DNA from 3 places in the Janthinobacterium sp. 64 genome. Region 1 is predicted to be linked to each of the others. Evidence: predicted binding sites of a transcription regulator. Region 1 holds the regulator's gene; each other region holds the start of a gene.
What was found. Region 1 encodes sigma-54, which starts transcription at its own class of promoters, with help from an activator protein. Its sites were predicted from a motif close to TGGCANGNAANCTGCTTT; they were not measured.

Region 1 (9,794 bases):
CGCTCGACGACGTGAATGACAAGCTGCGCGCCGCCGGCCGCGAGGCGCTGCCGATGAACCGTTTCCGTCCCAACCTCGTCATCGGCGATATCGGTGCCTTCGAGGAAGACTACGCCGACTTCCTGCAATTTGGCGCCACCGTGTTAACACCCGTCAAGCCGTGCTCGCGCTGCCCGATCCCGTCGGTGGACCAGGCCACGGGCGTGCCGGGACCGGACCCGCTCGACGTCATGCATGGCTATCGTGCCAAGCCCGAACTCGATGGCGCCATCTGCTTCGGCATGAACGCCATCGTCACCGAAGGCGGCGATGAGCGCATCGTGGTGGGGCAGGACATCGGTTTCGAACTGGCATTTTAAGCATGGCGGCCGCACACATGGGTTTAAGGTTTCTATGAATCAAGCAATACCGCCGGACCCGCGCATTGCCAGCCTCGAAGCCGAAAACCAAGCCTTGCGCGCGCGCATGGATTTCCTGCTGGAACAGGTCGAGCGCAACCACGACATCATGTGCCGCCACCAGGCGTTTGACCTGGAAATCGTCGGTGCGTCCACCTTTCCCGAACTGATCGGCACCATTTTCCGCACCTTGCCCGTGATTTCCGACCTCGACGGCGTCACCCTGAGCCTGCTCGACGAGGATGACGATATCGTGCTGGTGATGGAAAAGCTGGGCGTCGATTTCAGCGCTTTCCCGCAGTTGCTGTTCGTGCATGCCGTGGCGGAGCTGGGTTTTGCTGCACCAAAACCCGTGGCCGAAGGGGAAGCGGCCTTGCCGCCGCGGCCCCTGCTGGGCACCTTCGACGCCGCCGTGCATGGCCCGCGTTTTCCGCAGATAAACGTGCCCCTGCGCAGCGTGGCGCTGGTGCCCTTGCTGCGCAACAAGCGGCTGATTGGCAGCCTGAACCTGGCCAGCGGCGACGAGACGCGCTTCACGCCTTCGCTGGGCACGGATTTCATCAAGCACATGGCCTCCATCATCGCCATTTGCCTGGAAAACGTGATCAGCAATGAAATGCTGAAATACATCGGCTTGACCGATTCCCTGACGGGCGTCTATAACCGCCGCTATATCGACCGCCGCCTGCTGGAAGAAATCGCCCGCGCGCGGCGCCAGAATTATTGCATTTCGTGTATGTATATCGACATTGACCATTTCAAGCTGTTCAATGACAAGCATGGTCACCAGGGCGGCGATGAAGTATTGCGAGAAGTGGCCACGCGCATCCGCACGGAATTGCGCCGCTCCGATGCGCTGGGCCGCTTCGGCGGCGAGGAATTCGTCGTGCTGCTGATCGATGCCGACCTCGACAGCGCGACCTTCGTGGCCGAACGCATCCGCGCCAGCATCGCCGGCACCATGTTTGACTTGCCGGGCAGCGCGCAGGCGTGGGTCAGCGTGTCGATCGGCGTGGCCAGCCTGGAAGCGGACGTGGCGCTGCTGCCGATCGAAACGGTGGCGCAGCAACTGGTGGCGCACGCCGACCAGGCCCTGTACCAGGCCAAGGCCGATGGGCGCAACAAGGTCGTCAGCTGGCAGGCGCAGCCAGGTTAATTACTTTAATAGTAAAGTTTCCGCTTTGGCCACGGCGTCGGCCGTGCCGCGCAGCACCACCACGTCACCGCTGGCCAGCTGCGTCTCGGGCGTGATATCGAGGCGGCCGCGGCCGCGGCGAATGGTCGTCACGGCAGCGCCGCAGCCGGCCACGTCGATCGTGCTCAGGGGCAAGCCCACGCAGTGCGCGCCCTCGCTGACGGTGACCGTATGCAGGCGCTCCAGCTCGGCATCGTCGCCCGCGTCGCTGGAACCGTGGAAATAGCCGCGCAGAGAGGCATAGCGTTCCTCGCGCGCCGCCTGCACCCGGTGCACCACGCGGCGCAGGGGCACGCCCATCATGATCAAGGCGTGCGAAGCGAGCATCAGGCTGCCTTCCATCAATTCCGGCACCACTTCGGCCGCGCCCGCCTTCTTCAACTGATCGAGGTCGCTGTCGTCGTGGCTGCGCACGATGACGGGCAAGGTTGGCGCCATTTCGTTGAGTAAATGCAATAACTTCAGTGCCGAGGGCGTGTTGGCGTAGGTGATCACCACGGCGCTGGCCCGGTAGATGCCAGCCGCCACCAGGCTTTCGCGCCGGCCCGCGTCGCCATACGAGACGTGGGCGCCGGCCAGCTGCGCTTCCTGCACCCGTTCCGGGTCCAGGTCCAGCGCGTGGTATTCGATTTTTTCTTCCGCCAGCAGGGTGGCCAGGCTTTGCCCGCTGCGCCCGAAGCCGGCGATCAGCACGTGTTTCTGCGAGGCCATGGTGCGCGTGGCGATCTTGGTGAGCGCCAGCGATTGCATCATCCAGTCGTTGGCCGCCAGTTTCATGACGATGGCGTCGGACTTGGCGATGAGGAAGGGCGCCACCAGCATCGACAGCACCATCGACGCCAGCACCACCTGCACGACGAACGGGTCCATCAGCTTGATGCCGCCAGCCAGGTTCAGCAGCACGAAGCCGAACTCGCCCGCCTGCGCCAGCGCCAGGCCCGTGCGCAATGACACGCCCGTCGATGCGCCGAACAGCCGGGCCAGCCCTGCGATGAGGGCAAATTTCAGCAGCACGGGGCCGCACAGCAGCAGCAAGACGAGCCACCAGTTATCGAGCACCACGCGGATATTGAGCAGCATGCCGACGGTGATGAAGAACAGGCCCAGCAGCACGTCGCGGAAGGGCTTGATATCCTCTTCCACCTGATGCTTGAATTCCGTCTCGGAAATGAGCATGCCGGCAACAAACGCCCCCAGGGCCAGCGACAGCCCGGCCCGCTCCGTGATCCACGCCGCACCGAGGGTGATCAGCAGCAGGTTGAGCATGAACAGTTCTTGCGAGCGGCGCTTGGCGACGATGGTCAGCCAGCCGCGCACCAGTTTCTGGCCGATGAACAGCAGCAAGATCAGTACGACGAGGGCCTTGCCGCCGGCCCAGGCCAGGGTTTCGGCCAGGTTGTCCGAATCGCGCGTGAGAGCAGGAATCAGGATCAGCAGGGGCACGACGGCCAGGTCCTGGAACAGCAAGATGCCGATGATCTTGCGGCCGTGTTCGCTTTCGAGTTCCAGCCGTTCCGTGAGCATTTTCGAGACGATGGCCGTCGACGACATGGCCAGCGCGCCGCCCAGGGCGAACGCGGCTTGCCAGCTCAGGTGGATGTAGGCGGACAGGTAGCGCCCGACGAACCAGCCGAAGACGACGGTAGCGATGATGGTGGTGACCACCTGGGCCATGCCAAGGCCGAAGACGATGCGCCGCATGGCGAGGAACTTGGGCAGAGAAAATTCGAGCCCGATGGAAAACATCAGGAAGACGACGCCGAATTCGGCCAGGGTGTGGCTGGCCTCGTTTTCCGCTGCCAGGCCCAGCGCATGGGGGCCGATGACGATGCCAACGGCCAGGTAGCCCAGCATGGGCGGCAAATGCAACATTCTGAAAGCGACCACGCCCAGCACGGCGCTGCCGAGTAACATCAGAGTCAGTTCAAGCGAGGAAAACATGGGTTGCCCGGTACGGTCAATGGAAATCGTTGTTTGTTGTGACTGGCAAGTTTTTTGCTTTCCTAATTCGTTTATACTTTGGGCATGAGTGTAACCCATGAAAAAACAATGCTGAAAGCTTTTGATCGAATTGACATGCAAGCGACCACCGAGCGCGCCGTCGCGCTGGCCCGCACCACCTTGCAGATCGAGTCCGACGCCATCGTCGCGCTGCACGCGCGCCTGGCCACGGACGACAGCGTGGGCCGCGCCGTGGCGCTGTTGCTGCAATGCAAAGGAAGAGTCGTCGTCTCCGGCATCGGCAAATCCGGCCATATCGCGCGCAAGATTGCCGCCACCCTCGCTTCCACCGGCACGCCGGCCCTGTTCGTGCATCCGGCCGAAGCGGCCCATGGCGACCTGGGCATGGTCACCTCGGACGATGCTTTTATTGCCATATCGTATTCGGGCGAATCGTCGGAACTGATGGCCATCATGCCCGTCGTCAAGCGCATGGGCGGCGTACTGATTTCCATGACGGGCAAACCGAATTCGAGCCTGGCGCAGCTGGCCGACGTGCACCTGGATGTTTCTGTTGAGAAAGAAGCCTGTCCGCTGAATCTGGCGCCGACGGCCAGCACCACCGTCACCCTGGCCCTGGGCGACGCGCTCGCCGTGGCCTTGCTCGATTTGCGCGGCTTCAAGGAAGAAGATTTCGCGCGCTCGCATCCGGGCGGCGCCCTGGGCCGGCGCCTGCTCACGCACGTGCATGACGTCATGCGCAGCGGCGAACGGGTACCCAAGGTGCCCGTGGACGCTTCCTTGCTGCAGGCGCTGGAAGAAATGACGAAGAAGGGCATGGGCATGACGGCCGTCGTCGATGCGGACAACCGCCCCGTGGGCGTGTTTACCGATGGCGACCTGCGCCGCATGTTCGAGCGCGTGCAGGATTTCACGCAAGTGGCGATCCGCGACGTCATGCATGCGCAGCCGCGCAGCATCGCGCCCGAACGCCTGGCCGTCGATGCCGTGGCCGTGATGGAGCAGTTCCGCATCAACCAGATGCTGGTCGTCGATGCCGACGGCAAGCTGGTGGGCGCGCTGCATATCCATGATCTGACGCAAGCGAAGGTGATCTGATGGACAGCGTAGCGGACAACCTGGCGCGCGCGGCCAAGGTCAGACTGATGATCTTTGACGTCGACGGCGTGCTCACCGACGGCAGCCTGCATTTCGGCCCCGATGGCGAGATGATGAAAACGTTTAATGTGTATGATGGCCTGGGTATCAAGCTGCTGCAGGAATCGGGCGTGCAGACGGCCATCATCAGCGCGCGCCGCTCGGCCATCACGGCGCGCCGCGCGCAAGATCTTGGCATTACCCATGTGCACCAGGGCGGTCACGACAAGCTGACGCCGTTTCGCGAACTGCTGGCGCTGACGGGCTTGACGCAAGAGCAATGCGGCTACATCGGCGACGATGTCATCGACGCCCCCATCCTGCGCCGCGTGGGCTTTGCCGTCAGCGTGCCGGGCGGGCGTCCGGAAGTGCAGGACCTGGCGCACCATGTGACGCAGGCCGGCGGCGGCCGCGGCGCGGTGCGCGAGATCTGCGAATTCCTGCTGCGCGCGCAGGACAACTATGCGCGCGTCATGGCGCCGTTCCTGGAGTGAGGCGCACCTTGCCGCCAGTGAGATTGGAAAGAGTGAAACCCTATGCGTAAGCCAGGAGGCGCCCATCGCTGGCGCACGATTTTTACCGTGCTGGGCGCGGTTGTTGTCGCGCTGGCCAGCTTTTGGCTGCTCGAAGTGATGAACAAGAATGCCCAGGACATCACGGCCAGCAAGCATCTGGATGAGCCAGACTATTTCATCACCAATTTCAGCCTGGTGCGCATGGACTTGACGGGTAAACCCAGCTATATCGTATCGGGCACCAAGCTCACGCATTATCCGGCCGACGATTCCTCCGATATCGACCAGCCTTTCGTGCGCAAGCTCACGCCAGGCATGCCGCCGATGAACATGAATGCGGAACTGGCGCATATCGACCAGGACAATACCCGGCTGCAACTGCATCGCAATGTCGTGATCGACCGCGTGGCCAGTCCAAAGGCGCAGAACCTGACGGTCAGGACGGAAGCGCTGACGGTATTCCCGGATGAGGAAAGAATGGAAACGGACGTGCCTGTCGATATCCTGACGGGCGCCTCGCGCCTCAATGGCGTCGGCATGAAGGCCAATAACGCCACTGGCGTGGTGGAAGTGCAGAATGCGCTGCGCATGGTCCTCCCGCCGAAACCGCGCCCTGCCGCGGCGGCAAAATGACAGAATGAAACAAGGAAACCATACTATGAAGAAGATCTTGCTGTTGACCGTATTGTCCCTGGCCATCATGGGAGGTGCGCATGCCGAGAAGGCCGATTCCGAGAAGGAAGCCGTCATCACGGCACGCAGCGGCCACGTCGATGACGTCAAGCAAGTGCGTACCCTGACGGGCGACGTCGTGCTGGTGAAAGGCACGCTGACCATGAAGGCGGGCCGGGCCTTGATCACGGAAGACCCGCAAGGCTACCAGTTCATCACCTTCTGGGCCGATCCCGGCAAGCTGGCCACCTTCCGCCAGAAGCGCGATGGCGCGGGCGACCTGTGGGTGGAAGGCGAAGCGGAGCGCGTGGAATACAACAACAAGACGGAAGTGGTGAAACTGTTTTCCAAGGCCAAGCTGACGCGCCTGGAAGGCACGAAAGTGACCGATGTGGCCAACGGCGCCTTCATCTCGTATGACAGCCGTAAGGAAGTATTCACAATGGAAAATTCCGACAGCGGCACCAGCACGCCCGATGGCGGCAGCGTGCGCATGGTGATCCAGCCGAAGCCCAAGGCACCGGCGGCGGAGAAAGCGCCGGCCACGCCCGCGCCAGGAAAGAAATAATGGACAATACTCGTTGCGGCAGCACCCTGATCGTTCGCGGGCTGCAAAAAACCTATGGCAAGCGGCAAGTCGTGCATGATGTCTCACTGCAAGTCGAATGCGGCGAAGTGGTGGGGCTGCTGGGCCCGAACGGCGCCGGCAAAACCACCTCGTTCTACATGATCGTCGGCCTGGTGCCGTCGGACGGCGGCAGCATCGATATCAGCGGCGTGGACATTTCCCGCCTGCCGATCCACCGCCGCGCGCAGATGGGCCTGTCGTATCTGCCGCAGGAAGCGTCCGTCTTCCGCAAGCTGACGGTGGAAGACAATATCCGCGCCGTGCTGGAAATCCAGACCGTTGAAGGCCGTCCTTTGAAGAAGGCCGAGATCGAAGAGCGCCTGGATAAATTGCTGGCCGACTTGCAAATTGAAAAGTTGCGAGAGAACCAGGCGCTGTCCTTGTCGGGTGGCGAGCGCCGCCGCGTGGAAATCGCCCGCGCGCTGGCCACCGACCCCCGTTTCGTGCTGCTCGACGAGCCGTTCGCCGGCGTCGACCCCATCGCCGTGATCGAGATCCAGCGTATCGTGCGCTTCTTGAAGGAGCGCAATATCGGTGTGCTCATCACCGACCATAATGTGCGCGAGACGCTGGGTATCTGCGACCGTGCCTACATCATCAACCAGGGCTCGGTGCTGGCGTCGGGACGCCCCGACGACATCATCGCGAACGAGTCGGTACGCCGGGTCTATCTGGGCGAACACTTCCGTATGTGAGCCAATGAAACAATCATTGCAGCTGCGCACTTCGCAGCACCTGGCACTGACGCCGCAGTTGCAGCAATCGATACGCCTGTTGCAATTGTCTACCCTGGAATTGCACCAGGAACTAGAGCAACTGCTGACGGACAATCCCTTGCTCGAACGCCTGGACGATCCGCTCGACCATTCGCTGCGCCTGCTGTCCGACGGGGCCCTCAGTTCCACGGCCGCGCCGGCCGAAGCGCCGCCCCAGCCGCCAGGCCAGGAGGCGCCTGCGGCGCCGGCCGAAGCGGAAGCCTTTGACGGCGAGGCGGGCGAGGGCCCGGCCGCCGCGGACGGCGGCGACAGCGACTGGAGCGAGGCGAGCCGCGGCAAGGCGCCCGACGATGAGGATTCGCGTCCGCAACTGGAGGCCCATCACTGCACCCTGCGCGAGCACCTGATGGAGCAGATGCGCGTGACGGTGCTCGAATTGCGCGACCGCGCGCTGGTCGAGCTGATCATCGACGCGCTCGACGACAATGGCTACCTGGAAGAGTCGCTCGACGACATCCTGGCGCGCCTGCCGGAAGAGCTGGAAATCGACGCCGACGAACTGCGCACGGCCTTGTCGCTGCTGCAAAGTTTCGATCCGCCCGGCGTGGGCGCGCGCAATGCGTCCGAATGCCTGGCGCTGCAGATCAAGCGTTTGCCGCACGTCGCCATGGTGACGCGGCGCATGGCCCTCGTCATCGTGGAAAAGCACCTGGCCTGGTTTGCCCAGCGCGATTTCAACAAGCTGAAAAAAGCCCTCGATTGCGACGAGGAAGACTTGCGCGAAGCGCAGACGGTGATTCGCCAGTGCAATCCGCATCCGGGCGCCGTGTTCGCCTCGGATGTGTCCGATTACGTGGTACCCGATGTCGTCGTCAAGCGCGCGCGCAATGGCTGGCAAGTCACCCTGAACAATGACGTCATGCCGCGCCTGCGCGTCAACGCCATGTACGCCAACTTGCTCAAGCAGGGCAAGGGCGAGGGCGCCATGGGTGCGCAGTTGCAGGAAGCCAAGTGGCTGATCAAGAATATGCGCCAGCGCTTCGACACCATCCTGCGCGTGGCACAGGCGATAGTAGAAAGACAAAAGAACTTTTTCTCGCATGGGGCCGTTGCCATGCGCCCCCTTGTGCTCCGTGAAATAGCTGATACACTAGGTTTACACGAGAGTACTATCTCGCGGGTAACAACTCAAAAGTACATGCTGACCCCGCACGGCATGTTCGAGTTGAAATATTTCTTTGGTAGCCACGTCGCCACCGAAGCGGGGGGCGAAGCGTCATCGACGGCGATACGGGCATTGATCGTGCAACTGACAGGAGCAGAAGACCCTAAAAATCCTTTATCCGACAGTAAGATTGCGGACATGCTGGGGGAACAAGGCATGGTGATTGCGCGACGTACTGTTGCCAAATACCGGGAAGCGTTGAAAATTCCGCCAGTGAGCCTGCGTAAGTGTTTGTAAGTTTTTTTCGGTTCCTCTGCGGGCCGGACAGGATGGACCGCACGAACCCGATCATCTTTAGGAGTGTGTATGAATCTCACCATCAGCGGACATCATCTCGAAGTGACACCAGCCATCCGTGAATACGTACAAACGAAGCTGGAGCGCGTGAAACGTCATTTCGATCAAGTCATCGATATCGCCGTGATTCTGACCGTGGATAACCTCAAAGAGAAAGAAAAACGTCAAAAGGCTGAAGTCAACCTGCGTCTGAGTGGCAAGACTGTCTATGTGGAAAGCCTGGCGCACGACCTGTACGCCGCGATCGATACCCTGATCGACAAGCTCGATAGGCAAGTGATGAAATACAAAACCAAAGTGCAAGGGCACGGTAAAGAGGCGATCAAGCATCTGCCAGACAACTCCGAGGAAGACGCCGTCGTCGCCGTTTAAGGCCACCCGCTTCCAGCAGTTGTGATCAACTAAGGGCGCACATCTTGCGCCCTTTTTTGCGCCCGTACCTGTCGAACGCAATCTTCCCCGCGCAAGGGCTAGAATGTTTGCACTTTCACTTCTTTCCTGCCTGCCATGAGCGACTTCGTCCAGACCTCCATCCGCAACCGCACCGGGCACATCGTGCTCGACCGTCCGAAAGCCTTCAATTCCCTGTCGCTGGAGATGGTGCGCGCCTTGAGCGCGACGTTGCTGGCCTGGCGCGACGATCCGCAGGTGGACGCCGTGGTGATCCGTTCCAGCAGCGAAAAAGCCCTGTGCGCCGGTGGCGACATCCGTTTCTTTTACGATGCGGGCCTGGCCACGCCGCAAGGCGGCAGTGCCTTGCTGGAAGATTTCTTTACGGAAGAATACGCCTTAAATCATGTGATTCATTTCTATCCGAAACCGTATATCGCCGTGATGGATGGCGTGGTGATGGGCGGCGGCATGGGCGTGGCGCAAGCCGGGCCAGGCAACCGCCTGCGCATCGTCACGGGCCGCACGCGCATGGCCATGCCGGAAGTCAATATTGGCTTGTTCCCGGACGTGGGCGGCAGTTATTTCCTGTCGCGCCTGGCCGGCCAGCTGGGCCTGTACCTGGGCTTGACGGGCCTGACGATCAACGCGGCCGATGC
Region 2 (9,794 bases), 3.4 Mb from region 1:
GAAGCCGGACACCGAGCGCAGCAGGGCCGCCCAGTAGTAAAAGTCGCGCTGGGTGATGTCTTTCGACGTGTCGCGCGCGCCGTGGAACTTCACGTCGAGGATGCGCGCCGTGTTGTCGGCCCGCTCCAGAAAGGTGCCCAGGCGAATGAAGTGGATCGCCTCGTCCTTGAGCATGGTGCCCAACGTGACCCCGCGAGACAGGTGCGAGCGGTATTTGACCCATTCGAAGAAGGCGCTGGGGTCCGTCTCCAGCAGATTGCTGTTCAAGCGTTTCTGCATGTCGAGCCAGGTGGCGTTCTGGATTTCCCACACTTCCGTCGTCAAAGTCCCCCGCACGGCGCGGGCGTTTTCGCGCGCGCCCGTCAGGCAGGCCAGGATGGACGACGGGTTGTTCGGGTCGCGCACCATGAAGTCGAGCACGTCGCGCGTGTGGAAGCGCCCATATTTGTGGTCGTAGGCGCTTTGCAGCTCGGAAATGCCCAGGGTGGCGCGCCAGCCTTGCTCCGCGTCCTGTTCGGACTGCGGCAGCATGGACGTTTGCATGTTGACGTCGAGCATGCGCGCCGTGTTTTCCGCCCGCTCCGTGTAGCGGGCCATCCAGAACAAATGATCGGCGGTGCGGCTCAGCATGTTTTCTCTCCTGCAAAAGCTGCTTTTTCTTCTGATAATGTGGCTTCCAGTACCCAGGTATCCTTGGTGCCGCCCCCTTGCGAGGAGTTGACCACCAGCGAGCCTTCGCCGAGCGCCACGCGGGTCAGGCCGCCGGGCACCATGGAAATCGTCTTGCCGGACAGCACGAACGGGCGCAAGTCGATGTGGCGCGGCGCGATGCCCGCATCCACATACGTGGGGCAGGCGGACAGGGCAAGGGTTGGCTGGGCGATGTAGCCGCCCGGATTGGCCAGCAGGCGCTGGCGGAAATCCTCGATCTGCGCGGCGCTCGACGCCGGCCCCACCAGCATGCCGTAGCCGCCCGCGCCATGCACTTCCTTGACGACGAGTTTCGGCAAATTGGCCAGCACGTAGGACAGATCGGCGCTCTTGCGGCACTGGTAGGTGGGCACGTTGTTGAGTATGGGTTCCTGCGACAGGTAAAACTTGATCATGTCGGGAACAAAAGGATAGATCGACTTGTCGTCGGCCACGCCCGTGCCGATGGCGTTCGCCAGGGTGACACGTCCGGCGCGATACACGGACAGCAGGCCAGGCACGCCCAGCGAGGAATCGGAGCGGAAGGCCAGCGGGTCGAGGAAATCGTCGTCCACGCGGCGATAGATCACGTCGACTCTCTTGGGGCCGCGCGTGGTGCGCATGTAGACCGAGTTATCGTTGACGAACAGATCCTTGCCTTCGACCAGTTCCACGCCCATTTGCTGGGCCAAAAACGCATGCTCGAAATAGGCGGAGTTGTACATGCCCGGTGTCATGACGACGACCGTGGGGTCATCGACGCCCATCGGGGCGACGGAGCGCAGGTTGTCGAGCAGCATGTCCGGGTAATGGTCGACGGGGGCGATGCGGTTGCGCGCGAACAGTTCCGGGAACAGCCGCATCATCATCTTGCGGTCTTCCAGCATGTAGGACACGCCGGACGGCACGCGCAGATTGTCTTCCAGTACATAAAATTCGCCCTGGCCCGCGCGCACGATGTCGACGCCCGCGATGTGGGCGTAAATGTCGGACGCGACGGCAATGCCCTGCATTTCCGGGCGGTACTGGGCATTCTTGTAGATTTGCTCGGCGGGAATGATGCCCGCCTTGATGATGTTTTGCTCATGATAAATATCATGGATGAACATATTCAAGGCTTGCACGCGCTGCACCAGGCCCGTCTGCATCTGCGCCCATTCGGCGGCGGGGATGATGCGCGGGATGGTGTCGAATGGAATCAGGCGTTCCGTGCCGGCATCGTCGCCATACACGGCGAAGGTGATGCCGACGCGGCGAAACGTCAGGTCGGCTTCGGCCCGCTTGCGGGCGATGGTCTCGGGAGACTGCTGCGCCAGCCAGTTGCCAAATTCACGATAGTGTTCGCGTACGGTGCTGTCCGATCCCACGTCATCCGCAGTCATTTCATTGAAAAAATTTGCCATGTTGTGATTTCCCTTGAGCCGTGTCTATGTATAGCTCAGCAGGAAGCGTGCCAACACGGCAGCCGAACGAACGTGTATATATGACCATTTTTGTGGCGGAAATCCATGCGCCGCACCGCTTTGGTGCGCTATTGCATCGATTCGGCGTCGATGCTGCAGGGCTATGGGGCGCGGGCGCGTGAAATCAGGCGTCTGGCGTAACGAAGGGGCGGCAATCGACGGGCAGGTCGATGGTAAACGTGGTGCCCGTCTCCGGCGCACTGTCGACCAGCGCGCTGCCGCCATGGCTTTCCGCCACGTTTTGCACGAAGGGCAGGCCGATGCCCCAGCCGGGCGCGCTGCCCTGGTGTTCGCGGCGCAGGTATTCGAAGATGCGCTCCGTCTGCTCGGGCGCGATGCTGCTGCCCGTGTTGTGCACGGTGAGTATCATGCGTTCTCGCAGGGTGTTGACGTGAATATGGATGGGGCCTTCGTCGCCGTACTTGAGGGCATTGCCCACGAGGTTTTCCAAGGCCCGGCGCAGCGAATTTTCGCACCACCAGCCGGTGACGGACGCGCCCGTGACCAGGCACTTGCCCGGGTGGCCCGTATTGACGCTGTCGCCCACCTTGCGCGCCAGCGGCAGGATGTCGAAGCGCTGCAGCACCAGCGGCAGCTTTTGCCCCCGGTGGTAGCTGAGCGTATCGAGCAATTCCTGGATCATCTCGTCGAGGCGCTTGCCGTGTTCGAGAATTTTCGACGCCAGGGCCGGCACGTCGACCTGCTGCGCGCGCCGCTGCAGCAGTTGGGCACTGTTGAGCATGACGGAGAGGGGATTGCGCATGTCGTGCGACAGGCCGGCCGCGATGCGCCGCTGAAAGCTGTCGTGCATGGCCGTAAATTCCAGGATGGCTTCGCGGATGCCCGTATCGATCGAGGCATTGATCACCTTCCAGTCGCGGCGCCGCAGCGGCACGCCCGCCTCGAGGGCTGCGTCGGCGAAACAGTCGCGGAAGATCTGGTATTCCTGGATCACTTGCTCCGGGCCATAGCTGGTCATGCGCGCCCGTTCGTTGCCATGCACGGCAGGAGCGTTGGTATTGCTGGTGGCATTGTCGCGCGGATAGCCTGGCGTCAGCGCTTCGGCCAGATTGTCGAAGAAGGCGGGCAAGGTATTGATCAGGATGGGCGTGAGCAAGGCGTCGGCGCCGCGCACCTTGGCGCGCACTTCGTGTTCCCACTGCGTCAGCACGGCGTCGCGCATGCTGAAGAGCCGCCGCGTGCGGGCGGGCACGTCCAGCGTGTGCATTTTCTGGTCAGAGGCATAGGTCATCGCAGCTCTCCATCCGCACGAAGCTTCGGCGGGAGCTAAAGTATCCTCCAAATCAGCGCGCGGGTGGCGTTCAATTCGGCGCGTCGGCGCCTGTCATGACGGCGCTCAAATGGGCCAGGGCCGCATCCCACAGCTCTAGCGAAAAGTTCTGCGGATCGTCATGACCATTCGCAAAACCTGTGTCGATCACGGCGTGGAAGGCGGGGATCAGCCACGTGCCCTTGCGTACGCTGGCGGCGATGTACAGCAGGGCCAGGCGCTCGTATTGCGCGGGCGTAAAGCCGGGATCGGGCGCCAGGCCATCGTTGCCCCTGCCGCCGCCGGGCACGGAGTGGCGCGGCTGCACCAGTTCCACGTGCAGGAACAGGCCCGTCAGCGAGGGCTTGTCCTTCTCCAGCTTGCTGGCGTAGCCGGGCGTGCCAAAGTCGCGCACCGACAATGACTCGCCGAGGCGGTTGACGTACACGTGTCCCTTCGGGCCGCCGCCCAGCGCCGGATTGCGCAAGGTAAAGTTGTTGAAATCCCAGCTGGCGTCGTTGATGTGGGCAGGAATGGATTCCAGCAGGAAATTCGGGTAGCTGGTGTCGTGGATGACGAAATAGCGGGCCATCGGTGCGGCCAGCCGGCCCACGGCGCGCGACAATGGCGCGTCGACGGCGCCGCCCACGTCCGCCTCGCTGACCGATTGCTGCGCCAGCCAGGCGCGCAGCCGGGCCGGGGCGATGCCCGTGCGCTGGCCGATGCGGGCGGCAAGGAAGTCTGGCAGCGGCGCGCTGTCGCCCAGGCGCGCATACAGTTTCACGGGACGCAGCAAACACGTGGCTTGCGCCCGGGCATCGCCCTTGAAGCCGCTCTTCCAGGCGGCGTAGGGACAGGCGGCTTGCTTTTGGGCAAGGGCGGTGCCGGCGGTGGCGAAGAGCAACAGGGAGAGGAGGGCGGGGCGCAGTGTCATGCGCGCATTGTCGCCCAGGCACAAGCGATTGCACAGGGGCGCACGCGGCGCGGCGCCCTTGCCGGGCATGGAATGAGCGTTTAGAAGTCGACCGAGGCGGAGACGACGACGGTGCGCGGCGCGCCATTGATGTAGGTATTCGCGCCACGGAACACTTCCACGCGCTCAAGCAACTCGGAGGCGACAAACTGGCGCGGCAGCAGGCCGGCCAGAATGTTGAAAAAAGTCGTCCTTCGTACAACAACTGCCGGAGCAGGCACTGGAATCTGGCGGGAAAGGGCGCGCCAGACGATACCTTGCGGATTTATTAATGCCTAAGGTCAAGTTTCGCTAGAATGGGCCATCGCGCCCGGCGCCCACAGGAAACCGCATGCCATTGCACCACTATCTACCGTCCGCTTCCATGCGCATGCGGGATGGCTTGAGCCTGAAAGGCGCGGCCGTCGCGCTGATCCTGGCCATGCACGTGCTGGGCCTGTACTTCCTCTTGCTGCCGGCGCGGCAGCTCAAGCAATACACGGAAGTGGCTTTCATGACACTGCTGCCGCCCCGGCCAACGCCGCAGGCGCCGCCGATGGCCTTGCCGCTGCCCATGCCGGCGCCCTTGCCGCGCGCGCAGGCCAGCGTGCCGCCCGTCATCGTTGCGCCACCGGCCGTGGCTGCAGAAGCCATCACGGCCCCCGCCGAGGATTTCCCCGCCGCAGCCGCCACGGCGCCGCCCACGGCCGACTTGCACACGCGCGCCCGGCTGGCCGCAGGCGCTGCCGACAAGGCCTTGCGTGGCGAACTGAAACAAGACAAACCGTGGCTGGCCGCAGCCGACCTGAAGAGCGAAAGCAGCTTCCAGAAGCTGGTCGCCTCCGCCTGGCGTGGCGGCCCCATCATCCGCGTGGAGGAATACCTGACGGCCGATGGCCGCCCCGCCACGCGCGTCGTCAGCGCCGGCCGCGCCACCTGCTATGGCCTGGATGCCAATCCGGGCGCGGGCGCCGACCCGTTCAAGACGGGCGGCAAGGTAAAACGCGTGCCTTGCCCGGGCTAAAGACCGCGCGGCGGACAGGGTTTTAGGGGCGCTAACAGGCGATGCCATCCCCCGCAAGGTCTCAAATATGCTAAGTTGCGTCTGCAAATCTTGCCGACACCGACCCGGACGCCCATGCCACCCGAACTCCTCATTCTCGCCCCCAGTCCCTCGGCTGCCGTCAACGCGCAGCTGGAGCGGCAATACGCCTGCCACTACGCCTGGCAAGTGCCGGCGGACGAGCGCCACGCCTGGCTGGCCGAACGGGCACCCGGCATCCGCGCCGTCGTCACCACGGGCGCGCTGGGCTTGAGCGCCAGCGACATGGGCTTGCTGCCGGCGCTGGAAATCATCGCCGTCAACGGCGTCGGTCTCGACGGCGTGGCGCTCGACGTGGCGCGCGAGCGGGGCATCGCCGTCACCACCACGCCGAACGTGCTGACGGACGACGTGGCCGACGTGGCGCTGGCCTTGCTGCTGGCCAGCGCGCGGCATATCGTGTCGCTCGACCGTTTCGTGCGCGACGGCGGCTGGGAGCGCCGCGTAGCCATCGCCCCAGCGTCCAGCCTGCGCGGCAAGACGGCCGGCATCTTCGGCTTCGGCCAGATCGGCCAGGCCATCGCGCTGCGCCTGGCCGTCTTCGGCGTCCACGTGCGCTACTTCCAGCCGCGCGCCATCACGGGCACGTCCGTGCCGCGCGCCGAATCCTTGCTCGCCCTGGCGCAGGAAAGCGATTACCTCTTTGTTTGCGCGCCGGGCACGCCAGCCACGCGCAAGATCGTCGACCGCAGCGTGCTCGACGCGCTCGGTCCGCAAGGCACCCTGATCAACATCGCCCGTGGCGCCCTCATCGATGAAGTGGCCCTGATCGCCGCCTTGCAGGATGGCCACCTGGGCGCGGCCGCTCTCGACGTATTCGCCGACGAGCCGCGCGTACCCGCCGCCTTGCGCGCCTTGCCAAACGTCGTGCTGACACCGCACGTCGGCAGCCTGACCGTGGAAACGCGCCATGCGATGGGCCAGCTGGTGGTCGATAACCTCGCGGCGCACTTCGCCGGCTTGCCCTTGTTGACACCCGTAAAGCTATAAAGTCGACGAAGAACCGTTTTAATCCAGCATGAATGAAAGAGTAGCTATGGAATTGAGAAAATCGCTGTTGCGCACGCGCGGCGGGCAGGACAGCGGCAAGGTGGGCATGATCGAGCTGTTCTTCGATCTCGTGTTTGTGTTTGCGGTCACGCAACTGTCGCATGGCTTGCTGGCGCATTTGAGCGCCATGGGCTGGCTGCAGACGGGCTTGCTGCTGATGGCCGTCTGGTGGGTGTGGATCTTTACGTCGTGGATCACCAACTGGCTTGATCCCGAACGCATTCCCGTACGCATCAGCCTGTTTGCGCTGATGCTGGGCGGGCTGATCATGTCGGCCTCTATCCCCGAAGCGTTCGGCACGCGCGGCCTGGCCTTTGCTGGCGCCTATGTCGCCATGCAGGTGGGGCGGCCCCTGTTCGCCTGGTGGGCCGTGCGCCATGAAGCGCTGTCGCGCCGCCGCAATTTCCAGCGCATCGCCCTGTGGGCCGTGTTGTCCGGGTTTTTCTGGATCGCCGGCGGCCTCGCGTCGCCCGAGCAGCGCATCTTCTGGTGGGGCGCGGCCCTGCTGATCGACCTGGCCGGCCCGTGGATGCAGTTCGGCCTGCCTGGCCTGGGCCGTTCGACGACGGCCGACTGGGATGTCGATGGCGGCCACATGGCCGAACGCTGCGGCCTGTTCGTCATCATCGCCCTCGGCGAATCGTTGCTGGTGACGGGCGCCACGTTTGCCGGACTGGAATGGACGGCCGCCAACTGGCTGGGCTTCTTGTCGGCCCTGGTCGGCAGCATCGCCATGTGGTGGATCTATTTCGACACGGGCGCCGAGGCGGGCCACCACCGCATCGCCCATTCGAAAGATCCGGGCCGCATCGCCCGCAAGGCGTACACGTATATCCACGTGCTGATCGTGGGCGGCGTGATCGTTTGCGCCGTGGCCGATGAACTGGCCCTCGTGCATCCGGATGAAGCGAGTTTTGCCGGCATCAGCGCCTTGCTGGGCGGGCCGATCCTGTATTTGCTGGGCAATGCGCTGTTCAAATGGGTCAGCAGCGAGCGCGCCGCGCCGCCGCTGTCGCATCTGCTGGGCATTTTGATCATTCTGGCGCTGATCCCGATGGCCTACGGCCGCCTGTATTCACCTTTGATCCTGGCCTGCATCACCAGCTGCGTGCTGGTATTGGTGGCCGTGTGGGAACATATGGCGCTGCGCCGGCCGCCACCGGAGATCGATCCTTGATTTCTGTTTGACCTCAACCGGGCGGCGCGATGCCGTCCGGATCGCTGCGCGTGTCGAGCTGCAGTTGCAAAAACGCCAGGTCCAGCCAGGCGCCGAACTTGGTGCCGACTTGCCGCATCAAGCCCACTTCCGCAAAGCCCAGCTGCTTGTGCAGGGCGATCGAGCCGGCATTGCCCGCCTCGATGCCCGCCACCATCACGTGCTTGCCCAGGCCGCGCGCCCGCGCGATCAATTCTCCCATCAAGGCCTTGCCGATGCCAGTGCCGCGGCGATCGGCGCGCACGTACACGGAATGCTCGACCGTATGGCGGAAACCCTCGAACGGGCGCCAGTCGCCGAACGAGGCGTAGCCAGCGACAGTTCCTTGCGCATCGATGGCGACCAGCACCGGATAGCCGGCTTTTTCGCGGTCGGCCAGCCAGGCGGCGCGGTTGGCCGCATCGACCGTCCGCTCATTCCAGATGGCCAGGGTATGGCTGACGGCATCGTTGTAAATCGCCAGTATGGCTTCGATGTCGCCCGCATGGGCATCGCGTATCTGCATGTTGATCTCCTCGCAAGGCGTCTACTATAATGGACAAATCATAGATTGCCGCTCACGCCTTGTCCAATAAAATCCGAACGGAAGCTAATATATGTCCACTAAACCAGACGAATTGAATCAGCGCATCGGCGCCAGGGTGCGCCTTGAACGGGAAAACCTGGGCTGGTCGCTGACGGACTTGGCGGCCCGCTCGGGCGTGTCGCGCGCGATGGTGCACAAGGTGGAGCGCGGCGATTGCAGTCCCACGGCCACCTTGCTGGCGCGGCTGTCGGGCGCCTTTGACCTGAGCATGTCCGAGCTGATCGCCCGCGCCGAGATGCGCGCGGGGCGCTTGCTGCGCCAGCTTGATCAGCCCGTGTGGATCGACCCGCAGAGCGGCTATGTGCGGCGCCATGTGTCGCCCGCGTCCGACATGCCGCTCGACCTCGTGCATATTACCTTGCCGCCCGGCGCCGTGGTGGCCATGCCGGCCGCCGCCTATGTGTCGCGGCGACAACTCATCTGGTCGCTCAGCGGCAGCCTCGTGTTTATCGAAGGGGAGACCCGCCACGTGCTGGACGAGGGCGACTGCCTGGAACTGGGGCCACTGGCCGACTGCGTGTTCAAGAATGAAACGGCCACCGCCTGCACCTACGCCGTGGCAGTCTTGAAGAACAGCTGAAGTTAAACCAGCGCGTCCGCGCGCAGCTGGGCAATGAAGGCGCGCGCGGCGGGCGCCTGTTCGTGGCGGCGGAAGGCCGCGGCGATTTCCGAGCTGATCTGCGGCCCTTGCAGCTCGCGGAACACCACGCCGGGCAATTGCACGCTGGCCATCACGGAATGGGGCACGATGGCGCAACCGACGCCCAGCGACACCTCCGTCAGCACGGCCACCAGGCTGCCCGGGCGCGACACCACCTGCGCCGCAAAGCCGCCGCGCCGGCTCACTTCCAATGTCCCCAATTCCTGTTCCGGCACGATGAAGGCCTGCTGCGCCAGCGCGGCCGGCGCCGCCACATCAAGCAAGACCAGCGGGCTGTCCGCCTGCACGGCCAGCACGAAGCGGTCGCGCAGCAAGACCACCATATCGATACCGTCCGGCAAGTGCAGGGGCGGGCGCACGAAGGCCAGGTCGACACGGCCCTGGTCCAGCAAGCCGGGCAGGGCATCCATCGCGGTTTCGCGCGCGCCGATGTGAATGCCGGGGTGGCTGGCGCGAAAGCGGGCAAACTGGCCTTGCAGCACGCCGGAATACGCGGCCGAGGCCACGTAGCCGATTTCCAGCCGTCCCAGTTCGCCCCGTCCGGCCCGGCGCGCCACCTCCTGCGCCTGCGCCAGCTGGTTCAGCGCGCGTGCAGCCTCGATAACGAACAGTTCGCCGGCGGCAGTCAGGGACACGGCGCGTTTGCTGCGCTGGAACAGCCGCGTGCCCAGCAACTGTTCCGTTTCCTGCACCTGCTTGGTTAGCGCGGGCGGAGAGATGCCCAGTTCGGCGGCCGCCCGCGCGAAATGCAGGCTGTGCGCCACGGCCAGCACGCAGCGGAAATGCCGCAATTCCATCTCTTTA
Region 3 (9,794 bases), 200 kb from region 1:
AAGGCTAAAACAGTCAGGATGTTGGCTTAGAAGCAGCCATCATTTAAAGAAAGCGTAATAGCTCACTGATCGAGTCGTCCTGCGCGGAAGATGTAACGGGGCTAAGCCAGTCACCGAAGCTGCGGATATATAGCAATATATATGGTAGGAGAGCGTTCTGTAAGCCTGCGAAGGTGTCTTGTAAAGGATGCTGGAGGTATCAGAAGTGCGAATGCTGACATGAGTAGCGATAATGGGGGTGAAAAGCCTCCACGCCGTAAGCCCAAGGTTTCCTGTTCAACGTTCATCGGAGCAGGGTGAGTCGGCCCCTAAGGCGAGGCAGAGATGCGTAGCTGATGGGAAGCAGGTTAATATTCCTGCACCGTCGTATGATGCGATGGGGGGACGGATCGCGGAAGGTTGTCCAACTGTTGGAATAGTTGGTTTTTGGCTCATAGAAGGCGCTTAGGCAAATCCGGGCGCGGAATTCAAGGGGTTGAGACGAGTGCACTTGTGCACGAAGCAATCGGAAGTGGTTCCAAGAAAAGCCTCTAAGCTTCAGTCATACGAGACCGTACCGCAAACCGACACAGGTGGGCGAGATGAGTATTCTAAGGCGCTTGAGAGAACTCGGGAGAAGGAACTCGGCAAATTGGTACCGTAACTTCGGGAAAAGGTACGCCCCGGTAGCTTGACTGGTTTACTCCAGAAGGGTGAAAGGGTTGCAATAAACTGGTGGCTGCGACTGTTTAATAAAAACACAGCACTCTGCAAACACGAAAGTGGACGTATAGGGTGTGACGCCTGCCCGGTGCTGGAAGATTAAATGATGGGGTGCAAGCTCTTGATTGAAGTCCCAGTAAACGGCGGCCGTAACTATAACGGTCCTAAGGTAGCGAAATTCCTTGTCGGGTAAGTTCCGACCTGCACGAATGGCGTAACGATGGCCACACTGTCTCCTCCCGAGACTCAGCGAAGTTGAAATGTTTGTGATGATGCAATCTACCCGCGGCTAGACGGAAAGACCCCATGAACCTTTACTGTAGCTTTGCATTGGACTTTGAACCAATCTGTGTAGGATAGGTGGGAGGCTTTGAAGCGGGGACGCTAGTTCTCGTGGAGCCAACCTTGAAATACCACCCTGGTTTGTTTGAGGTTCTAACCTTGGTCCGTTATCCGGATCGGGGACAGTGCATGGTAGGCAGTTTGACTGGGGCGGTCTCCTCCTAAAGTGTAACGGAGGAGTTCGAAGGTACGCTAGATACGGTCGGACATCGTGTTGATAGTGCAATGGCATAAGCGTGCTTAACTGCGAGACTGACAAGTCGAGCAGGTACGAAAGTAGGACATAGTGATCCGGTGGTTCTGTATGGAAGGGCCATCGCTCAACGGATAAAAGGTACTCTGGGGATAACAGGCTGATTCCTCCCAAGAGTTCATATCGACGGGGGAGTTTGGCACCTCGATGTCGGCTCATCACATCCTGGGGCTGTAGCCGGTCCCAAGGGTATGGCTGTTCGCCATTTAAAGTGGTACGTGAGCTGGGTTTAAAACGTCGTGAGACAGTTTGGTCCCTATCTGCCGTGGGCGTTGGAAATTTGAAGGGGGCTGCTCCTAGTACGAGAGGACCGGAGTGGACGTATCTCTGGTGTACCGGTTGTCACGCCAGTGGCATTGCCGGGTAGCTAAATACGGAAGAGATAACCGCTGAAAGCATCTAAGCGGGAAACTTGCCTTGAGATGAGATTTCCCAGAGCCTTGAGCTCTTTGAAGGGTCGTTCGAGACCAGGACGTTGATAGGCTGGGTGTGGAAGTGCAGTAATGCATTAAGCTAACCAGTACTAATTGCCCGTACGGCTTGTCCCTATAACCTTAGCAGGTACAGAGGATAAGACGGTACAACGTTGCGTGTTTGTTGATACTACCAGTCATTACCCCAATCTTTGCTTCTTCCAGATTCAGGCTTTGTCGCTCCATTGAGGACAAATGCCAGTACAAGTTATGCCTGATGACCATAGCAAGTTGGTCCCACCCCTTCCCATCCCGAACAGGACCGTGAAACAACTTTGCGCCGATGATAGTGCTGCAACCAGTGTGAAAGTAGGTTATCGTCAGGCTTGTTATACGCAGTAGAGAAAAACCCGATCAGCAATGGTCGGGTTTTTTTTCGTCTGGTGGTTTTATCTGGCGCTGGCGGATTACACGTGCGGTGACACATATACGTGTTGCAGCTGTTCCAAATTGATACATGGGCGGCCGGATGCGGGGCAAATACGCATGGCATGGCATTTGCTCTTCTTGGATATTCACTAAAAAAACCAAGGAGACCAGCATGACCTATTCCATTCGTACCCTGCTCGGCATGGCGGCCGCCGGCGCCGTTGCCCTCACTTCCCTGCTGACCTTGCCGCATGCCTATGCGCACGGCAATGTCACGCCGCAAGGCGTCGACACCACCGGCTTGCCCAAGGTGGGCGACAAGTGGCTCGAACAAAACCCGTATCGTGGCAACAAGCTGGCCTTGACGGTCGGCACCTCGGCCTACAACCAGAATTGCGCGCGTTGCCACGGCATCGAAGCCATCTCGGGCGGTATCGCGCCGGACTTGCGCCAGCTCGACCGCGATTGCTTCGGTATCAAGAATGAGACAAAGAAACAGGCTTGCTATAAGGAAACGGACAATTATTTCCTGACGACTATTCGTCACGGTAAAGTACGCAATGGCGCCGTGTACATGCCGCCGTTCGAAGGCGTGTTCAACCAGGAAGCCATGTGGGCCATCAAGACCTACCTGGAAACCCGCCGCGAATCCAATTAAGCCGAATTGATCACGAAGGAGTCCCATGCGTTCATTTCAACTCCGGGGCAAGCGAGCGATGCTCTCGCTCGCTTGCCTGGCGCTGTGCGCAGCCGCGCCGGCGCGCGCCGACTGGCAGAAAGTGCAGCAGTCGGGCAGCCTGAAAGTGGCTGTGTATAACGAGTTTTCTCCGTTTTCCGACAAGGGCACGGGCATCGATATCGACATCGCCGAAGCGCTGGCGAAAAAGCTGGGGCTGAAACTGAGCTTGCTGCCATTTCCCGCCGGCGAAAACCTGAACGACGATTTGCGCAATATGGTGTGGAAGGGGCATTACCTCGGTTATGGTCCTGCCGACGTGATGCTGCATGTGCCCGTCGACAAGAAATTGATGGCGGATAACGACAAGGTCGAGATCTTCGCACCGTACTACGTGGAAACCGTGCGCCTGGCGCGCAGCGCGCAAGCCGTGCCGCAGTTCGATGGCGTCGCTACGCTGGCTGGCAAGCGTATCGGCGTGGAAAAAGTATCGATCGCCGCCATGCTGATGCTGGGCGAAGACAATGGCAAGTACCGCGACGACGTGCGCATCTTCGACACGGCCGCCGAAGCCTTGCAGCAATTGCAGGCGGGAAAGCTCGACGCGGTGCTGGCGAATCGTTCGGAAATCGAGTCGGTGCTGAAAAGCGATCCCGCTTTCCCCTTGAGCGAAGTGGCGTTCGCCCGCTTGCCGCGTGCCGGCTGGGCCGTGGGCCTGGCCGTCAGCAAGCAACAACTCGACGTGGGCAAGTTGCTGCAGGCAGCCATGAACGAGATGGCGGCCAGCGGCGAATTGAAAGCTATCTTTGAGAAATATGGCGTGAAGGAAGCGCGGCCGTAACAGGTCATGCTAGTCAGGTAAAAAGCCCGCGTATCTTCCGATACGCGGGCTTTTTCTTTAGAAACTGTACTGGGCGCTAACCCCCAGCAACCAGTTACGTCCCGGCGCCGCTTCATAGTAGCGCTTGTTGCTGTCGCCGACGATGACGGAGCCCACGTAGGTCTTGTCGAAAAGATTGTTCAGGCGGGCAAATTCCTTGAAGCGCCAATTCCCTACGTTTTGCTTGGCGTTGAAGCGCGCGTTGAACACCGTGTAGCCTGGCGCCGGCTTTTCGATGTTGCTGTCTTCCGCGTAGACCTGCTTGCTGGCCACGCTTTCCAGCGCTGCGCCGAAGCGGTCGAGCGTGTCTTTCCACGCCAGTTCCGCAAACAGGTTGGCGCTGGGTATGCCCGGCAATCGACTGCCTTCGCGCACGCTGCCAAAGGCCTGGTCATACACGGCGTGCAGGCTGGTCAGCGCCACTTTTGTCGTGAAACCATACGGCAGGTTCGAGTCCAGCGATATTTCCATACCCTGGCGCAAGGTCTTGCTGGCATTGATGTAGCTGGTGCGACCGTTACCAGAGTTCTGGCCGTCGACCACCAGTTCGTCATTCGTCTTGATCTGGAACACGGCCGCGTTCACCTGCGTGTTGTGATTGATCCTGGCCTTGATACCCGCTTCCAGGTTGGTGCTGGTGGCGGGTTTCAAGTTGAAATTGAAGCCGCTGTTTTTACCCGAGTAAAACAGTTCGTTCAGGGTAGGCGCTTCGAAGCCGCGCGCGGCGCTGGCGTACACGTTGACGTTCGGCGTCAGTTTATACAGCAGGCCCAGCACCGGTGTCGTGTGGCTGAACTCCAGGCTGCCGCTGTCGTTGCCATTGCTGAGATAGCGGTCGTTGACCGACACTTTCATCTTGCTGTAGCGCACACCAGCGCTCAGCAGCCATGGCCCGCTTTGCCATTCCGCCTGGATATACGGGTCGAGACTGGAGACGACATCCTGCTCGTCGCGGCGCAGCTTGCCTTTTACGCCAAAGCTATTGCCAATGTAATTTTCATAGCCGGTGCGGTCATCGCTGGAGCGGCCGTAATCGATGCCGATGGTGGTGCTCAGTTTGCCGCCGGCCAGCTGGTTCACGTGCAGCCAATTGGTATCGATGCCATAGAACTGACGCTGGAAGTCGACCACGCCGCCTGAGTGTGAGGGAGGGTTCTGGAAACCGATGTTGAAAGCCTGGTACTGGATCACATCGCGGTTGCCGCCATACACCATCACATGCAGGCGGTCGTCGCCGAACGACTGTTCATAAGTGGCGCCGATTTGTTGGTGGTCGATGCTCTTGCGCGTGTTGTAGCGCTCGGCCAGGGTGCGTTTCGGGTTCTGTGTATCCGTCGTATCGATTTCGCCGGCGCGCGAGTCGCGGGCAAACGTGGCCCAGGTGGCGCCCAGCGGATCTTGCGTGTTGCCTTGATGCAGGCTGTTGGCAACGATGGTCAGCTTGCTGTCCGCATTGGGCTTGACGGTGATCTTGCCGAAGGCCTGTTCGCGCGTGGCGGCGCTGTGGTCGCGGAAACCATCCGTGCGGAAGCGCGAGCCGTCGAGCACGTAGCCGATACCGCCTGCCTGGCCTTGTGCCGTCAGGTCCACCTTGCTGGTGCCGAAACTGCCGCCCGTTACATTCAATTCGACGGACGGGGGATTTTGCCCATCCCTGGAAAACAGCTGGATCACGCCGCCCGAGTGATTGCCGTAGATGGCGGAGAAAGGTCCGCGCAGCACTTCGATGCGTTCTGCCGTGTCGAGGTTGAAGGTGGCGGCCTGGCCCTGGCCGTCCGGCATGCTGGCAGGAATGCCATCGCTGACCAGTTTGACGCCGCGCACGCCGAAAGCCGAGCGTGCGCCGAAGCCGCGCGACGAGATCTGCAAGTCTTGCGCATAGTTCTGGCGGTTTTGCACAACCAGGCCTGGCACGGCGGCCAGCGCTTCCGACGCGTTGACGCGGATTTGCCCATCCTGGATGCGGGCGCTGTCGACAACGTCGATCGAGGCCGGCACTTCCTGGCTGGGGTGGGCGATGCGGCTGCCGCTGACGACCACCGTATCCATCAGTTGCCCGTTGGCCAGGTCAGCTGCCTCGGCGGCAAAAACGTGGGGGGCGAGGGTGGCGCTGCCGGCGACAAACAGGCTGGCAATGGTGTTCAAGCGGAAACGATGCTGCATGCGGATTCTCCAATGTGATTAAAAGCCTGCTTTGGTCGCGTGCGCGGCGCAGGTCTGCATAGTTGTATCAAGCAATATGCCTGCCATGTCTCCATTGGTGGGCTGAAATTATACGCGTGTCGGTGGCACGGCGTTTGCATGCAGCAATGTTCAGAGGCGCCGATGCCGCGCGCTTTTCCTGTGTTTTTCCATTGAAAAGGTGATTATGCCCAACTTCTTCTCACGCTTGCGCCAGGTGTGCTGGCTGCTGCCTGCGCTCGCCAGCACCGCCCTCCAGGCCGCTCCTTTTGCCTATGTCCCCAATGAAAAATCGGGCACCTTGAGCGTGATCGATACGGCCACCGACCAGGTGGTGCGCCAGATCGCGGCAGGCAAGCGGCCGCGCGGCATCGCCGCCGACCCCAGCGGACGGCAATTGTTTGTTACCGATGCGGCCAGCAGCGCCTTGTTGCTGATCGATAACGCGACCGGCACGCCCGTGCGCACGGTGGCGCTGGGCAAGTCGCCGGAAGGGGTCAGCGCCTCGCAAGATGGTAGTCATGTGGCCGTGGCCGTCGAGGAAAACAATAGCGTGGCCTTGCTCGATGGCCAGACGGGCGTCTTGCTAGCCGATATCAAGGTGCACGGACGTAACCCGGAACATGCCGTATTCAGCCCGGACGGGCGCTGGCTGCTGGTCAGTGCGGAAGAGGCCGAGCAAGTCGATGTCATTGATGTGGCGCAACGCCGCCAGGTCGCTTCCATCGCCGTGGGCCTGCGGCCGCGCGGCATCGGTTTCAGTCCGGACTCGGGCCGTGCCTACGTGGCGTGCGAACTGGTCAATGCCGTGTATGTGATCGACATGGCCGAGCGCAAGGCCATCGCCACCATTCCAGCGGGCAAGAATGCGAATGGCATCGCCGTCCATCCTGGCGGCAAGCAGGTGTATGTCTCGAACGGTATCGATGGCACGGTGATGGTGATCGACACCGCCAGTCATCAGGTCACGGCCACCATTCCCGTCGGCAAGCGTCCGTGGAATATGGCCATCACGCCCGATGGCAGCAAACTGTACGTGGCCAATGGCCGCTCGAACAGCGTTTCCGTCATCGACACGGCCAGCGCGCGCAAGGTGGCCGATATTGCCGTGGGCGAATTGCCATGGGGCGTGGTGATTCGCTAGTGACACAGGTGCAGGTGTTCCAGTCTGGTACACCTGTTCCATTGTGCAGCGGCTCAAGCCCGGGCATGCGCTGAAAAGCGCGCCGGTATTGACGCCACACCCTTGTAACAGGGGGAAAAGCGGCTAAGTTTGTAGTGGGATGGCGAGCTGGCACGGCATTTGCGGAAGACTCCGTGTACTCACCCCATCTGTACCAGGACGTTTGATTTTAATTAAAGTATTTCCATTCTAATTAACCCGATAGAGGACGACATGAATCTCGCAGACATCAGCAAACTGGGCGTAGCCAATCCCTTCAAACAACGCTATGACAATTACATCGGCGGCAAATTCGTTGCCCCAGTAAAAGGTGAATACTTTCCTAACATTACGCCGATCACGGGCTTGCCATTTTGCGAAATTGCCCGTTCCACGGCGGAAGACGTCGAGCTGGCCTTGGACGCCGCCCATGCCGCCAAGGATGCCTGGGGCAAGACCTCGCCTGCCGAGCGCGCCAATATCCTGAACCGCATCGCCGACCGCATCGAACAAAACCTGAGCCTGATTGCCACGGCGGAAACCATCGACAACGGCAAGCCGATCCGCGAAACGATGAATGCCGACATTCCGCTGGCCATCGACCATTTCCGTTATTTTGCCGGCTGCATCCGCGCGCAGGAAGGTTCCGTCGCGCAAATCGATGCGGAAACCTATGCCTATCACTACCACGAGCCGCTCGGTGTCGTGGGCCAGATCATTCCGTGGAATTTCCCGATTCTGATGGCCGTATGGAAACTGGCACCAGCCCTGGCCGCCGGCAATTGCGTCGTCTTGAAACCGGCCGAGCAAACCCCGGCGTCCATCATGGTGTTGATCGAACTGATCGGCGACTTGCTGCCACCGGGCGTGCTGAACATCATCAACGGTTTCGGCCTGGAAGCGGGCAAGCCGCTGGCCTCGAGCAAGCGCATCGCCAAGATCGCCTTTACGGGCGAAACGGGCACGGGCCGCCTGATCATGGGCTATGCCGCGCAAAACCTGATTCCCGTCACCCTGGAGCTGGGCGGCAAGTCGCCGAATATCTTCTTTGAAGACGTGATGGATGCCGATGATGATTATTTCGATAAGTGCCTGGAAGGTTTTACCATGTTTGCGCTGAACCAGGGCGAGGTGTGCACCTGTCCATCGCGCGTGCTGATCCAGGAATCGATCTACGAGAAATTCATCGAACGCGCCTTGAAGCGCGTGGCCGCCATCAAGCAGGGCAACCCGCTCGACTCGTCCACCATGATCGGCGCCCAGGCGTCGCAGGAGCAGCTGGAAAAAATCCTGTCCTACCTCGACATCGGCCGCCAGGAAGGCGCCGAAGTGCTGGCCGGCGGTGAGCGCCATACGCAGGCCGGCGATCTGGAGGGCGGCTACTACGTGCGTCCGACCGTGTTCAAGGGCAACAACAAGATGCGCATCTTCCAGGAAGAGATTTTCGGACCGGTCGTCTCCGTGACCACCTTCAAGGATGAGGCCGAAGCGCTGGCGATTGCCAACGACACCTTGTATGGCCTCGGTGCCGGCTTGTGGACGCGTGACGGTTCGCGCGCCTTCCGCATGGGACGCGCCATCCAGGCGGGCCGCGTGTGGACCAATTGCTACCACCTGTATCCAGCCCACGCCGCGTTCGGCGGCTACAAGCAATCGGGTATCGGCCGCGAAAACCACAAGATGATGCTCGACCACTACCAGCAAACGAAGAACTTGCTGGTGAGCTATAGCCCGAAAGCGCTGGGCTTCTTCTAAACCGGCAACAGGCGCCGCACCCTTGGTCGGGGGCGGCGCGCAGAAAGGGATGCCATGAGTGCAGCAATTGCCCGGGTGGTCGCCACCGATGCGGCGCTGGAAATGATGGACAAGTTGCGCCAGCGTCACGGCCCGTTGATGTTTTTCCAGTCGGGCGGCTGCTGCGACGGCAGCGCGCCCATGTGCTATGCGCTGGGCGAGTTCGATGTCAGCGATACCGATATCTATCTCGGCAATTTGAATGGCACACCGTTTTACATGGGACTCGAGCAATTCGAGTACTGGGAGCATACCCAGTTGATTATCGATGTGGTCGATGGCAATGGCGGCATGTTTTCACTCGACAACGGCACGGGCAAGCGCTTCCTGACGCGCTCGCGCCTGTTCACCGATGAAGAGTGCGCGCTGTTGCATGCCCAGCCGCATGAGCACCGCAAGACTTGATACACACATACTAATAAAACAGAGGGAGATGATTGTGCAGAAAAAAATCATGGGGATGGTCGTCGGTTTGAGTTTGGCATCGCTGGCCCAGGCGGCCGACGTGGGCAATGTCACCAATGCCATGCTCGACAATACGGCGAAGAATCCGGCCAGCGTGCTGTCGTTTGGCATGGGCACGCAGGGCCAGCGCTATTCGCCGTTGACACAAATCAATGACAAGACCGTGGCCAAGCTGGTGCCGGCCTGGTCGTTCTCGTTTGGCGGCGAAAAACAGCGTGGCCAGGAATCGCAGCCGCTGATTCATAACGGCAAGATGTTCGTCACGGCATCGTATTCACGCATCTTTGCCGTCGACCTGAAAACGGGCGCCAAGCTGTGGAAATATGAGCATCGTTTGCCGGACGGCATCATGCCCTGCTGCGACGTGGTCAACCGCGGTGCCGCCCTGTATGGCAACCTGGTGATTTTCGGCACGCTCGACGCCTATCTGGTGGCGCTCGACCAGAACACGGGCAAGATCGTCTGGAAGGAAAAAGTCGACGATTATGCGGCCGGCT

Region 2: the regulator sigma-54 is predicted to act here: its motif matches at 2,129-2,146, upstream of CLU91_RS03665 (circularly permuted type 2 ATP-grasp protein).
Region 3: the regulator sigma-54 is predicted to act here: its motif matches at 2,258-2,275, upstream of pedF (cytochrome c-550 PedF).

The regions. Positions count from the first base shown of each region.
Region 1 covers NZ_PHUG01000001.1:4,259,468-4,269,261, forward strand. The annotation lists gene CLU91_RS18735 (MOSC domain-containing protein) at 1-359, shown strand, start outside; gene CLU91_RS18740 (GGDEF domain-containing protein) at 394-1,554, shown strand; gene CLU91_RS18745 (monovalent cation:proton antiporter family protein) at 1,555-3,534, opposite strand; gene CLU91_RS18750 (KpsF/GutQ family sugar-phosphate isomerase) at 3,619-4,653, shown strand; gene CLU91_RS18755 (KdsC family phosphatase) at 4,653-5,186, shown strand; gene lptC (LPS export ABC transporter periplasmic protein LptC) at 5,229-5,840, shown strand; gene lptA (lipopolysaccharide transport periplasmic protein LptA) at 5,866-6,447, shown strand; gene lptB (LPS export ABC transporter ATP-binding protein) at 6,447-7,202, shown strand; gene CLU91_RS18775 (RNA polymerase factor sigma-54) at 7,207-8,685, shown strand; gene hpf (ribosome hibernation-promoting factor, HPF/YfiA family) at 8,755-9,117, shown strand; gene CLU91_RS18785 (enoyl-CoA hydratase/isomerase family protein) at 9,253-9,794, shown strand, end outside.
Region 2 covers NZ_PHUG01000001.1:838,209-848,002, reverse strand. The annotation lists gene CLU91_RS03670 (alpha-E domain-containing protein) at 1-630, opposite strand, end outside; gene CLU91_RS03665 (circularly permuted type 2 ATP-grasp protein) at 624-2,093, opposite strand; gene CLU91_RS03660 (sensor histidine kinase) at 2,278-3,405, opposite strand; gene CLU91_RS03655 (hypothetical protein) at 3,476-4,426, opposite strand; gene CLU91_RS27740 (hypothetical protein) at 4,438-4,617, opposite strand; gene CLU91_RS03650 (hypothetical protein) at 4,728-5,399, shown strand; gene CLU91_RS03645 (2-hydroxyacid dehydrogenase) at 5,514-6,467, shown strand; gene CLU91_RS03640 (low temperature requirement protein A) at 6,520-7,704, shown strand; gene CLU91_RS03635 (GNAT family N-acetyltransferase) at 7,718-8,248, opposite strand; gene CLU91_RS03630 (helix-turn-helix domain-containing protein) at 8,340-8,909, shown strand; gene CLU91_RS03625 (LysR family transcriptional regulator) at 8,912-9,794, opposite strand, start outside.
Region 3 covers NZ_PHUG01000001.1:4,459,637-4,469,430, forward strand. The annotation lists rRNA gene CLU91_RS19620 (23S ribosomal RNA) at 1-1,845, shown strand, start outside; rRNA gene rrf (5S ribosomal RNA) at 1,984-2,096, shown strand; gene pedF (cytochrome c-550 PedF) at 2,312-2,797, shown strand; gene CLU91_RS19635 (substrate-binding periplasmic protein) at 2,823-3,656, shown strand; gene CLU91_RS19640 (TonB-dependent receptor family protein) at 3,714-5,858, opposite strand; gene CLU91_RS19645 (beta-propeller fold lactonase family protein) at 6,064-7,020, shown strand; gene adh (aldehyde dehydrogenase) at 7,273-8,793, shown strand; gene CLU91_RS19655 (DUF779 domain-containing protein) at 8,848-9,237, shown strand; gene CLU91_RS19660 (PQQ-dependent methanol/ethanol family dehydrogenase) at 9,293-9,794, shown strand, end outside.